Regions from separate parts of the Sphingobium sp. B10D7B genome, predicted to be linked through region 1. Evidence: riboswitches for the same ligand, from Rfam matches in the RefSeq annotation. Region 1 holds a riboswitch; each other region holds the start of a gene.
What was found. Region 1 has a riboswitch for cyclic di-GMP ahead of M2331_RS09940 (autotransporter domain-containing protein). Riboswitches for the same ligand answer to the same signal wherever they lie in the genome.

Region 1 (4,298 bases):
GGGCGCCGTTGGAAACCGTGGCGGTGCCCGTGCCGCTGTAGCCGACCCGCATGTTGCCGGCGTAGCCGTTACGGGCGAGAACACTGTAGGTCGTGCCTTCGCCGGTCAGCGTCAGCGTTCCGCTCGAGCCGGTGTCGACGCCAAGCGCGCTGGTGTAGGACGTGACTTCTGCACCGCCGGACACCGTCACATTGCCCTGGCCAACGGTGTCGTTGCCGGTGCCGCCGATGTACAGGCTGAGGCCGTTGCGCCACACCGTGTCGGCACCGTCGACGATCATCGTCGCCGTGCCGGACCCGTTTCCGCCGATATAGCTGCCGTCAGCCTCCAGCAAACCACCGTCGGTCACCGAGATGCTGCCCTCATCCGCACTGAACCAGCCATCGGCCGAAACCCAGTCGGCCGGCAGTTCGGAATGCAGCGTACCGACACGGAGCGCCGAACCCTGACCACTGATGCTGACCGAGCCGCCCGCGCCCATATAAATGCTGCCATTCACAGTTTCGACCGAGCCGCCATTTGTGATGGTCAGCGACCCGGAGGAATTGGGATTGCGGCTGATCTCGATGAGGCTTGAGTTGATCCAGCTCGCGCCGCCATCAACGGTAACGCTCCCCGCGGTGCCATTCATGCCAATGGCCGCAGAGACAGAGTTGAGCTGCCCCACCGCCTTGATATTGAGCGAAGCCAGCTCCGCGCCGCCCACGGTCACCGTGCTGGCGCTGAAGCCGCCCGTGAGGTCAAAGGCGCCGCCGGTGACATCCAGCGCACCGTTGAAGAGAGCGCCATTGCCGGTGAAAGCGAGCGCACCTTCGCCCGCCTTGACGAACCTGCCCTGGCCGACCAACGTGCCGGCGAAGACGGTGTCGCTGCTCTGGTCGAGCACGAGCACGCCGCCATCGGTGGAGACAAGGCCCGCTTCTCCGACAGTGAGCGAGCCCAGGGTCGCCTGATAGGTGGAGCCCCCCACGCCCAGCACGCCCCCTTCAACGACATAGGCCTGACCCACACCGAATGCGTCGCTGCTGGCAGCGTTCAGCGTCCCTTCGCGGACCGTCCAGCCGGTCGTCCCTGTCCCCGTGAGCGTCCAGGTGCCGGTCCCTACCTTCACGAACTCATCGAAATCATAATATTGCGTGCCGACCAATCCGGCGTCGAATGACGCATTGATGGCGCCGCCCAGCGCCAGGGTATTGGTGCCGCTCGCGATATCCGCATCCGCGACGAGGCCGATGATGTTGAAGCCGGCATGCAACTCCAGCGTCACGTCGCCGGCGCCCATCAGAATGGCGTGGCCGAAGGAAGGCGAGGCCTCGATGGTACCGGCGTTGATGATCGTGGTCGCCGCGCTGTTGGTGACGATACCGGTTTCACCCAGGATCGACCCGGAATTGGTGATCTGGACCATGCCGCTAAGTGTGTCTGCATCGACAGCCGCGATCCCGCTCAGCGATTGCAGCGTGCCGGTGTTGCTGATGACCACATCGCCAAGCGGCGTGCGCGCCTGAACTGCGCTTCCGGTTCTGCCGGTGACAATGCCGCTGTTGGTGATGGTGATTTTACCAGAGCCGGGCGCATCCTCGTCGAAGCCGGCGACGGCGAGAATGCCGGTGGTGCCCTCCGCAATGCCTGCGTTGGTGATGGTGATATTGCCGATCTGCGAGGCGCCCTGAATCGCCGGGCCGTTGGCCGAGATAGCCTCACCCTGCTCCTGATTGTCGATCACCACTTCGCCGTTCGGCGTCCAGCCGACCAGCGCCTGATTGTTCACCGAAGACACGTAGGCGTTGTTCGTGATTTTCGCCAAACCGTTGTAATTGACGACGCGGATACCCGCCGCCTGAGCCTCCACCCGGCCAGTGTTCGTCACGGTCACCTCGACCGGCTCGGCATCGTTGAAACCGCCGTCGGCGTAGATTCCCCGCTGGGTGAAGTCTGCGGCCCCGTTGGTTTGCTGGACCGTGATGGCCCCGCTATTGGTGATGTTCACCGATCCTGCGTTGGTGGTGGCAGAGATGCCATTGGTTTCCACGCCTGAGACCGTCAGCGCGGCGCCATTCTCGATCACGATGTCGCCCGCGATCTGGTTGCGAACCCAGATGCCACCGTTGCCACCCACGCTGTCAACCGTGACGTCCGGGCCCAAGGTGACCGAAATGTCGTTCCGACCCTGGATATTGGAACTGACGTTTACGCCGCCATTATCAGTGGTGCTGATCGTGGAATTGGTGATGAGCAGCGTCGACGTAATGTCGCCAGAGACTGTATTGTCCCACGTATAATAGCTGACGCCATCGCCCGTGATACTCCACTCGTCCTGTGCGCCGTTCACAGTGAGGCTGGTATCGCCTCCTTCAATACGAGCCTTAACCGACGAGGGTTCGCAGAAAAACAGGGTCACATTACCCTCAGTCTGGCAAATGCCAGGCTCGGCGTGGGCGGCAGATGCGCCTGCCAACATCCCCGCAATGCCGACGCTGCTGAACAGACCGGCCTTGAGAGCCTGCCGAACGGCGCCGCGCGTTTTGATTGCCTTGCCCTGCATTACGAAATCCCCTCGTGTGGGCCCACCGCCCAGATGATGTGAAGGGCAAACCGCCATGCAGGTGCGGTTCAACGGGATTTGAGACAGGGATCGAAGCGCGACGACAGGGAGCGCAGCCTGAGGTTCAAACGAACCCCATGACCTTCTCACAGCAGGCTACACACGATATCCGAAAATGCTCTGTTTCATCCCCCGGTAGCCCCGCTACCCCATTGGGGCCGGAGGCTTTGCGTCCCGCCGTTACCGACAGTTTGCCCTTGTCGAAGGCAACGAACGCCCATCGGGCGGAGCCGTCATCTTCAGGAGGAATATTAACGTTAGCTGAGCGGCAGCGCAACAAAAAAGCCCGGCCTTGTCGAGATGGCGCGCATGCAGATCGGAGCCATGCAGCTGATTTGTCGTGTGAAAATTATCGCCCTCGGTCTGGAGCGGGGTCATAACCGGCCGTGTTAAGCCGATAACTATAGTTAACTTCAACGCAAGCACGACGTCGATTGCGCTGCATCCGTCGCTCTAAAATATGGTTGCCCCCCGCGACGTGATCGTTACAGCCGTCGCTGGTCGGGCAACCACGCCGAAAGGCGCCGCACTGCCTCTTGCACTTCGGCTTCCGTGATCGCAAAGCTCAGCCGGATGAACCGATGGCCATTGACCGGATCGTGGTCGACCCCCGGTCCCGTGGCGAGCCCGGTCTCAAGGAGCAGCTTCTTGCAGAACGCAGGGCTATCATCCGTCAATTCGCTGACATCCGCATAGATGTAGAAGGCGCCATCCGGCGGCGCGATGCGTCGCAGACCAAGGGCTGGCAAGGCGTCCAGCAGAATCTCCCGGTTACGGGCATAAGTGGCCCGATGCGCTTCCAGCTCTGACGTGCAGTCCAGCGCCGCCAAAGCGGCATGCTGGCTGATCGATGGCGCGGTCAGGAACAGGCTGCCCATATAGGCGCGTGCCCGCTCGACCATGGCGCGCGGCACGTAGAGCCAGCCGAGCCGCCAGCCGGGCATGCAGTAATATTTGGAAAAGCTGCTGACGATCATCGCGTCGGCTGCGAATTCTCCCATCGAGCGGCAAGGCGCGCCATAGCTCAGGCCATGGTAGATTTCGTCCGAGATGATCGCGATGCCGCGCTCTGCGCACAGCCGCGCAATCGCCTCCAGTTCGGCAGGCGCGATGATCGTTCCGGTGGGGTTGGCCGGGCTGGCGACGATCACGCCCTGCGGAGCGGGATTGAGCGCTGCCAGCGCACGCGCCGTCAACTGGAAGCGCGTCTGTTCGCCGCATTCGATCTCGACCGGCGCCATGTTGAGCGCGCGCACGGTGTTGCGATAGGCCACATAGCCCGGCCGCGCCATGGCGATCCGGTCGCCCGCCTTGAAACGGGTGCTCAGCCCAAGGACCAATGCCGGCGAGGCGCCGCAGGTGAGCAGGAACTGGTCCGGCTCGGCTACCATGCCGTACCGCTCCCTATAGAGCTGGACGAGCCGCGCCTGCAGCGCAGGACTCTCCCAATAGCCCATCGGATCGATGCCAAGCGCGTCGCGCGCAGCGTCCAGCGCGGCCTGCGGCGCACCCGTCGAGGGCTGGCCAAACTCCATATGGAGAACCGATCGCCCCTCCGCGCCCAGGCGATAGGCCAACTTGCTTAATTCTATGGCCTGAAACGGCTCGACATCCATCAGATCATCCATCGCTCGGTCCAGCGCCGATAGCGGGCGCGGGCACAGATGCCAACGGTGCGGCGGCCTACCGGTCG
Region 2 (4,298 bases), 640 kb from region 1:
CCGACCGAGCGGATGAAATTGCCCGAGGTGAGGAGCACGCCGGCGTTCGTGAGGCTGAGGTCATTCTGCCCCGACGCGCCGATCGTGCCGGCACCGCTGAACAGGATGTGGCTCGATGCGTGGATGCCCACGCCATCGTCGGCCCGCAATGTGCCGCCATTGATGTCGGTGGTGCCGCTATAGGTGTTTGCCGCCTGGAACTGAACCAGACCGCCACCCGCAATGCGGATGCCTGCGCCGTTCCCGGCCGCAAGGCTGGTTCCGGAGATGCTGGTGGCGCTGTCGTCCGCAATCGAGTCCCGGAAAGTGATGGTGTTTCCGACACCGGGGGACAGCGTGACGGAGGAACCGCGCATCATGAAGAGCGCGCCACCCGCGGACTGGCCTGCCGCACCACCATTGGTGCTTGAGCCGCCCACAGACGAATTGTTCTCGAAGATCGAGTTACCCTGAATGAACAGCGTGCCGCCCTCGCGGACGAAAATGGCACCGCCGAAGCCGGAACCGCCGCCGCCGCCAACACCAGCCGACGAGCCATTGCCGGCGCCGAACCCGCCCGTGCCGCCATCGCCATCAGATCCTTCGATGCTCTGGCCGTTCTGGCCGCCAGCGCCACCCGCGCCGCCGGAACCACCGCCTGCGCCGAAGCCTCCCGTGCCGCCGTTGCCGCCGGAACCGCCTTCGCCGCCGTCCGTGATCCCGGTCGCGCCGGCACCGCCCGAGCCGCCCGAGCCGCCGGCCCCACCGCCGAAGAAGGTGCCGCCGTTGCCGCCTTTCCCGCCCTGGCCGCCACTGCCGCCATGGCCGACCTTGCCTTGCGCGAGGTCGATATTCCAGGTGACGAGATTGGCGGTGTTAAGCGCAAGCTGCACGCCGACTGCGGCGACCTCGACGTAGAATGACGCCGACAGCGCTGCTGCAGGCGGAAAGTTGGCAAGAGCCGCGGCCCCTTGCGCAATCTTCAGCCCCAGGTTGATGCCGTCCTGTGCAACCGCATTGATGAGGCTGGTGTTGAAGGGCTTGCCACTGCTGCCACTGCCACCTTTGCCGCCATCGCCGCCGGCACCGTTGGCACTTGCGCCCCCGTTATAGCCATTGGTTCCGGCGGACCCTTCGCCATCGACGAGGATGGAGTTGAAGGAACTGCCCGACTGACCGTTGCCACCGTTGGAGCCCGCGGGCGCCGAGGCGGTCAGGCCGTTCATGGCACCGCCCTTGTTGAGATTGGCTGCCTCCGGATCGATCCGGTAGGAGACGGTATTGGTTGCGGTGTCGATCGCGGTAATCACCGCGTTGGCCGGAATAGCCGAATCCCCGACCAGCAAGCTGCCAACGGTGAGGCCGGAAACCGAGGCGAGGCGGATGGTCTTTGCCCCGCTATTTACGCTCAGCACCGGATCGCTGGTGAGCACGAACTTGCCGGCGGTGATCGCCGAGACGCCGTTGGCGCCAATGACGTTGCTCAGCGTCACCTGCTTGGTATCGGGGTCGATCCCGGTGATCGTCGTACCGGCTGGAATGCCGGTTCCCGAAACGGTCTGACCCACCGCGAAGCCCGCGATGGAGCCCACCTGGATGGTCGCGCTGCCGCTCCCGTTCGAGATCAGGGGGCTGAAAGATGCCTTCAGCGACGTCACCTGCTGGAGGTCGATCGCGTTCGAAAGGGTGACGACACCGCTGTTCAGATCGACAGCCGTAACGACGGTGTTGGCCGGAACGCCAGCGCCCTGGACGGTCATGCCCACGGCAAAGCCGCCTAGCGGTCCGGTTGGCGTAATCGTGTTCGAAAGCGTCGAGCTGGAGGCCGACTGGAAACGTGTTACCGCGAAGGCCGATACAGCCGGCGTGTCGATCGGGCCGTTCGCGGAAATCGACTCATTGAGCACATAGGAAGTGACTTTGTTGTCACTGTTATAGTTGACCTGACTGACCGTAGCAGTCCGCGTGACGTTATTGGTGTCCTTGTAATAGACCGTCTGGCCCCTCATCACATCGGCAGCCGCCACCGGGGCGTTCAGAGTGACGGTGTTGCCGCCGCTCAGCAGGCCGCTGACGACGTTGGAGGAATCGATCGCGATGCCGCCTGACAGACTTATTTCATTAAGCGTCCCATAAGCGTTGCTGCCCGCGGGATTGATCTCCGTGATCGTCGCGTTCACCTGGCCGACCGAGCCGTCACCGAGCTTTTGGGCAATACCTGCGCCGGCCTGAATGAGCGTATTGTCTCCGATAGAAATGATCTTGTTGACGACGAACTGCCCGTTTCCATTGTAAGTCACGTCGCTCAATGTCGGCTGCAGAATGCTGGCAGCGGACGCATCTGCCGAGGCGCCGACGACTGAAACCGCGATCGGCGCGACCGACGACGTGGCAATTCCACCGCCTTCGCCGCCTTTGACGTGATTGTTCGCAAAGCTCACATTATTCAGCGTTAGGGTTGCGCCGCTATCAATGAAGAACACGCCGCCAAGACCGGCACCACCGCCCGAGCCGGCGCCGCCTTCGGTGCGGAAGTTGGTGTAAACCGTCTGGCGATCAGCCTCTCCGACAGCGACGCTGTTCCCGACCACGTTGCTATTGCCGGACAGCGCCGCGTTGCCGGAGACCACTTTTCCGGTGCCGTTCTGCCCATCGACGATGATCGGATCACTGCTCTGGGCAGACGCGGCGGATGAAGCCGCCACCAACAAGGCCGTGACACCGGCCGACACGAGAAACTTGGCTTGCTTATTCATGATTTCCCCCAAAGTATTGAAAAATCTAGATGTAATCGTTGCGCGCGGCAGCAGCAGGGCGTAGAGCGCCGCTTCTGCCCCGTTGGTTTTTCAGCGAGTGCTGTGGTCGATTGGCCAAGGCTTTGGCCTCAGCGCCCCCGCTGAGGCTGCCCGCCGCGTTCCAGTTGGCTGCGTGGTTGCCCAATCCGCTGTGACAGAAAGGCCAGTCTCCCTCCGCGGAAAGACTTGGGTGCTCAGCGCGATCGCAGGCGGGGCCGAGCGATGCAGGGCGCGGTGGGCGAGCGGACTGTGGCCGAGATATGTGGCTGAGGCATTGGCGCTTGTCACGCCTACCTTAGAAGGCACGGCGTATATAGTATCGCGCTGCCCGCTGCACGAAAATATGCAGGAAAGGCTGAACTCATATTTTTGTAGAGCAGGGCGCTGAAGTCTAGAGAGAGATGGCGCAACTACACGACAAGATATGTCGGGCACTTTTTGTTCCTTCGGCATCCCCGCTATCTCTTTCGAGACCGGAAGCTTTGCGTCCCATCGTCGCCGATGGTTTGCCATTGTCGGGTTTAATGCTGATTTTCTTTCAAGAAGACTCGCATTAACCGGCCCTTAGATGCAATTTACGAAAATTAACAGCAATAAAATCATCTCGTAGGAAAAAGAGATGGTTAATGCGCTGCGGTACCGCGTTGATTGTTAAGGAAACGGCCGCTCGCGCTAACGTGGCATTGACATTTTGAACGCGACAAAAAAGGATGGTCGTTCCATCAGCGCAATCTTCGGGCTGAAATGGCCGTGCGGCCGCGTGCCCCATTTTTAAAGAACGGCCCCTAAACGGCGGGTGGCTTGTTCACCCGCTGTCGCCAGAGCAAGATGGGCGTCCCAATTTCTCGTTGGCCTGGGCCAAAAGACGGCCGTCGTCGCAGATGCTTGGTCAAAGCCACTTACGGTGAGCGGCGCCACTTTATCGGCGATCGAGTTGGTGATCAGGACGGTAATTGCGAGGGCACTGAAAGGCGACAGAGCGGCGCAGGTCGCACAACTTGAAGTTGGCTAACTTATAATTTTCAGCATCGAAGCTGCGGGGGGCATCCGCCACTTGAACCCAGTAGTGGGAAGCGAGACGTACCGAATGTTCGGGCGCCAGGGCTGGCGTCTCGCATGGGCAATATAATTGCAAGTGTGGGGGCATGATTGCCATCATTAGATATAATGTAGGTATTTGATATATTATCATTAAATAGCCGACGCCGGCTTCGTCATTCATCTTTGAGGCTTATATATGCTCCCGGAAGGTTTAGTATTAGCGCGATAACAGACGTCCGCGTAATTCTCCGCCAGCCTTTCGCAGCGCCTTTCCTCACCAGATCAGTGCGCTGCCAGCGCACACAATTCCGGCACGCTGCTGATCCCCAGTCGCTGATAGGCGCGCTTTCGATAGGTCATGACGCTCGTTTTCGCGATACCCAGATCCAGCGCTGTTGCCTCGACCGACATGCCGGCGGTCGCCCGGGCGCAGACTTGCCGCTCGCGCCGGGTCAGATTTGGGAACAAGTGCCGCAGTCGGCT
Region 3 (4,298 bases), 890 kb from region 1:
CCCGGTCAAGGACAACCTCAAGCAGCAAGAGTTGATTATCGTCAGCGGCCAGTTCGCCGCTGTCCGCCCAAAGAGGAGTAGGCTGAGCAGTGGCGATCATGAGCATCAGTCCAATCCACAGGCTACGGCAAGGAGATCTGGCTCTGCGCAAGTATCTTCCCCGGAGCTGTGTCTTGGTCGGTGAACACAACGCTGATTTGCTCGCCTCGCTGCGGATGAGAGCGCAAAGCGATCTTTACCTGTCGCCGCTCTATCTCAGGATAGACACCGATCCCCCGCACGACACCCAACGGCTCGTCCTCACGGCGCGCCTTCGCCTTTCGGATTTCGATATCGCCGAAAAGGGAATTCGGCCCACGCCTCACAAGGTCAAAAGTGACGACTGGCATAGGGCTGTTCAGCTCAGACCCCGGCCCAGGACTCTCCATCGTAAACCGTGTGTTTTCGATCGCGGCCTCAACCTGGGGCGTGCCGATGCGCACGATCACAGGGATGGAAATGCCCAGGACAGATGCGATGCGGAACGAAACAGCACCGGGCTCTGCATTCGCAGCCTGATCGGCGGTTAGGCCCGTGTCAGGTGGCGGCACCGCCGTCACCGTCAGATGCGTGCGATATTCGCCGGCGGGCCAGTCGCCGGTGCCACCTGCACGAAGACGGATTGTCTGCCCCGTCCCCGGCTTGAGCAGCACGCGCCTGGGCGTCACCAGCATCATGGAACGCGCGGACTGAAGCTTGGCACTGAGGTCCTTCACCTCCGACGCGCCGTCTGCTTCATCCGTCGGGCGGATCTGGCCGGTGGGCAACATGACCCGGTCGACAAAGCTTATGTCATATACCCCGGCAGCGGTGCCTTGGTTGAAGAGGAATATGCTCGCCGTTCGCCCCAGCCGATCAAAGGTGATCCGCTTTGGATTGATGTTGAGGCTGGCGCTTCCGCCGGCTTGCTCTGTGGTCGCAGGCTGGGCAGAAGAGGAAGTGCAAAAAGCGGATGGGAAGGCGCCAGCGACCAACGCGATAGCGATAGCGATGCTCTTGCGTTGGTTCGCGGATCGCGTGAGACGCTTCACGACGCCTGGGAGAGTCATCACCGGCGTCTCTCGCTCAATCATATTGCGCCAGGACCAGCAAAGGCCCGCCGTCGGATCCGTAGCTGTCGCGCAGTGCTTTCAAAAGAAACGGCGGTACAGACAGAAGGCCATCGCCGCTCAACCTGCCCATGAGAACATCTTCGAACCCCGAGGGACCGGCTTCAAAGGACGGGAAATTATCATCGCTCAGCGGCGCAATCGGGACACTAAGCGAACCCCCTGTGCCTGGCTGGACGAATGCTCGTGAGACCAGGAGCGAAAACGTCTGGTTGCTGCCCCCGGCGATTTGAATAGGAGCGGCCCGGGAAAGACCGGCCTTTTGGTCGCTCTCGTTTGACTGCGGCCCTGGCGACAAGATCATGACCCGGAGGCTCGACTGGAGAACCAGCACGGGTTGCAGAGCAATCTCTTTCGCCGATTGCGTGATCGAAGCCGGCTCCACGATCGAAACCTGGCCCTTCGCGGTCGCTTCAGCCGCATTCACCTGTGAGGCCGGAAGCGCCGCGCAAATGCACAGCGCTCCCAGCGCAGGAGCGGTTGCCAGCAACAGGCGCGCTCCCATCCGGATGGATGATGAGACCGTCACGAGACGCTCCTGTCACAGGTCAGTTGTAGGCGACGGTCGCCGTGAAGGTGCCCGAGTAATTGCCAGAGGCCTGCGTATTGGGCAGGGAGAAGCTACCGCCAACGCCGAAGGTTGCGGTGCCAGCTGTGCCGATGGTGCTGGACAATGTGCCTGTCGCTGCACTCGGCGTCAGCGTGACGGTGATCGTGCCGCCGGGCGTACCAGTCATGGAGAAGCTGGCGGGCACCGAAATCGAGAAGGTCTGCCCCCCTTCACCTGAGACCGTATAGGCTGCGCGCGACGTCGTGCCGCCAGCGGCAACTGCGTCGCCGGAACCAGACAGGCTGCGATTGCCTGTCGAAGCATCGACAGTGACCGTGTTGGTCCCTGCTACAGAGGGTTTCACGATCGTGCCGAACGCAAGGTCGCTGGTCTTTGAAATCGAGATCGGTTGAACGATCCGGGCCGTACCCGTGGTCGACACAGATGCTGAGGACTGAGCGTAGCTTGCCGCCGGGATGGAACCCAGAAGCGCAATTGTCGCGATAGACTTCAAGTTCACGAACATGACGATGTCTTTCTCTTACTTGATATGCACATGAATTTAATCGGAAAATATTAGACCCCGCGCGCCTTGGAGGCCCTCGGGCGGCTGCGTTTCGCGGAGCTTTGGATTGCAAGCGGGTGCGTCTGGCGAGCCAGTCGCAAGCAACTGGATCACGTGATGATCGGTACGGGCGCTCGCTGACCGTCGCCAAAGACGGGCCCTTGCCCGACGAGAGCGGAAAGGATCTGGAATGCGCGAGGACGACAGGTCCACAATAGTTCTCCGTTTCGGTAACCCCGCTATCCCTGTGAGGGACCGGAGGCTTTGCGTCCCATCGTCGCCGATGGTTTGCCGTTTCGACCGAGAATCTCGGGCGCTATTAGGTAAATTTTGATTTAACTATTATACACTACACAGTCAACGGCTATGTGCTGAACGACCAAATGGAGAATTGTGCGACTACTCCCATGTTGAACCGCAGATCGAGTGCCCGACTGGGAGACCGTTTGTTTTCAATGAAATAAACGCGAGTTTTGGATCACCAGAGCCTAAGCAACTCGCCAAGAACTTCGCGGACTGAAGCGAACCGACGATGCGCTTAGCTCGCGCCAACCCGAATTCCATGAGGATGTATTTCGTTGCAGCCGCTATGATCCCGACGAATTGCACATCCGGGCTAAATGCCAAGGCCCCTCCCGCGAAAAACGCCGCTTGGGCTCCTCTCCCCTCGCTTCGCCTGTCAGGGCGTGGAGCGCGCGACGCTGCCAAGCGTCGGTTCTCATCTAAGCGCTTCTGCGGTGGGCCGCTGCCTCAAGATGTCGGCGCAATGCCGGAGGGCGACGAAAGGCAGGCTTGAAAAGGTCTTCGTGCTACCGGCCCACCGCTATGTCAGAGCAACCGCCTCAACCACAGAGCCCACGAAATTCCGGCTGATCTGCTGGCCGGACCGCGCCAGTCTACGCACCTCGGGCAGCCGGGACGCTTCATATCGCGCGAGTGCGGCTTTGGGGTCGGCCCGCAGGGCCGCCGGGTCGAGGCAGCGCGCGAGGGTGAGAGCATCTTGCGCGGCGGTTGCAAAGCCATTGCCTGTCATCGGCGTGCAGACATGGGCAGCGTCGCCAACCAGACACATGCGGCCGGCGACGAGTCGGTCGGGACAATATTCCACGACCGGTGTGCCGAGCACCGCTTTGCGGGCGATACATTCCAGGATCGCGTCGCGCCAGGGCGATGGCCAGTGCCGGCGCGCCAGTGCGGCCAGCTCGTCGAACAGCGCATCCGACATGTCGTTCGGGCGTAGCGAATGCCGCACCAGCGCGCCCTCGACGGCCCCTGTGCTGCGGAGGATTGCGTTATGCCCGGCGTCGTACCAGCCCCAGCCGACCCGGCGGCGGCCGCGCTCCGGACTGCCATCGGCGGCGGTCAGCGGAAAGCCGAGAAGCACATAGGGCCCGGACTCGAGGAACTCCAGATTGGGCGGATAGCGGACAGACAGGGCCGACTCTTCGGCAAAGCCGACCCAGGCCAGATACTCCGCGAAGACCGCATCGGGGCGCTCCGGACTGATCTGCCGCCGCACGACGCTCTGATAGCCGTCCGCGCCGACCAGCACCTTGCCATCGAACTGCCGACCATCGGCGGTCCTTGCCCAAGCCCGATCCTCCGCCTCTCCCGTCGCTTCGACGCGGGCGTTCTGCAGGACCACAATGCCCGCCTCGTCCGCCGCTGCGCGCAGACCGCGATAGACCGATTGCCATGCCTGGACACCCGTGGCGAGCGCGCCCGTAGCGTGAGGACGCCCAGTCAACTGCTCAAGCAAGCCATAGCCGACCTGCAGCGCTGCCCCGGTCCGGTCGGTATCGGTCGAGCGCTCCAGCAACGTGATCGAGAAGCCATGCCGCGACAAGGCGAGGCCGGTCATGAGGCCAGCGAGCGAGCCGCCGACGATCAGAATGTCGCTCATCCGCTCCGGGCCCGACGACATCAGCTTTTCGGCGTCACCCAGACCTCGACGGGGGCGACGAACTTGCCGGGCGCCGGTTTGCCGACCTGCACGCGATCGATCGTCACCAGCTCGCCGCTCTCCAGATTGAAG

Region 2: another riboswitch for cyclic di-GMP. It lies ahead of M2331_RS12990 (autotransporter-associated beta strand repeat-containing protein); the one in region 1 lies ahead of M2331_RS09940 (autotransporter domain-containing protein).
Region 3: another riboswitch for cyclic di-GMP. It lies ahead of M2331_RS13865 (DUF4402 domain-containing protein); the one in region 1 lies ahead of M2331_RS09940 (autotransporter domain-containing protein).

Annotation. Positions count from the first base shown of each region.
Region 1 covers NZ_JAOQOQ010000001.1:2,094,702-2,098,999, forward strand. The annotation lists gene M2331_RS09940 (autotransporter domain-containing protein) at 1-2,545, opposite strand, end outside; cyclic di-GMP riboswitch class I at 2,737-2,811, opposite strand; gene M2331_RS09945 (pyridoxal phosphate-dependent aminotransferase) at 3,091-4,233, opposite strand.
Region 2 covers NZ_JAOQOQ010000001.1:2,737,502-2,741,799, reverse strand. The annotation lists gene M2331_RS12990 (autotransporter-associated beta strand repeat-containing protein) at 1-2,735, opposite strand, end outside; cyclic di-GMP riboswitch class I at 3,220-3,295, opposite strand; gene M2331_RS12985 (helix-turn-helix transcriptional regulator) at 4,098-4,298, opposite strand, start outside.
Region 3 covers NZ_JAOQOQ010000001.1:2,980,320-2,984,617, forward strand. The annotation lists gene M2331_RS13850 (hypothetical protein) at 1-106, opposite strand, end outside; gene M2331_RS13855 (hypothetical protein) at 123-1,112, opposite strand; gene M2331_RS13860 (hypothetical protein) at 1,105-1,677, opposite strand; gene M2331_RS13865 (DUF4402 domain-containing protein) at 1,697-2,224, opposite strand; cyclic di-GMP riboswitch class I at 2,490-2,566, opposite strand; gene M2331_RS13870 (FAD-dependent monooxygenase) at 3,087-4,166, opposite strand; gene M2331_RS13875 (hypothetical protein) at 4,187-4,298, opposite strand, start outside.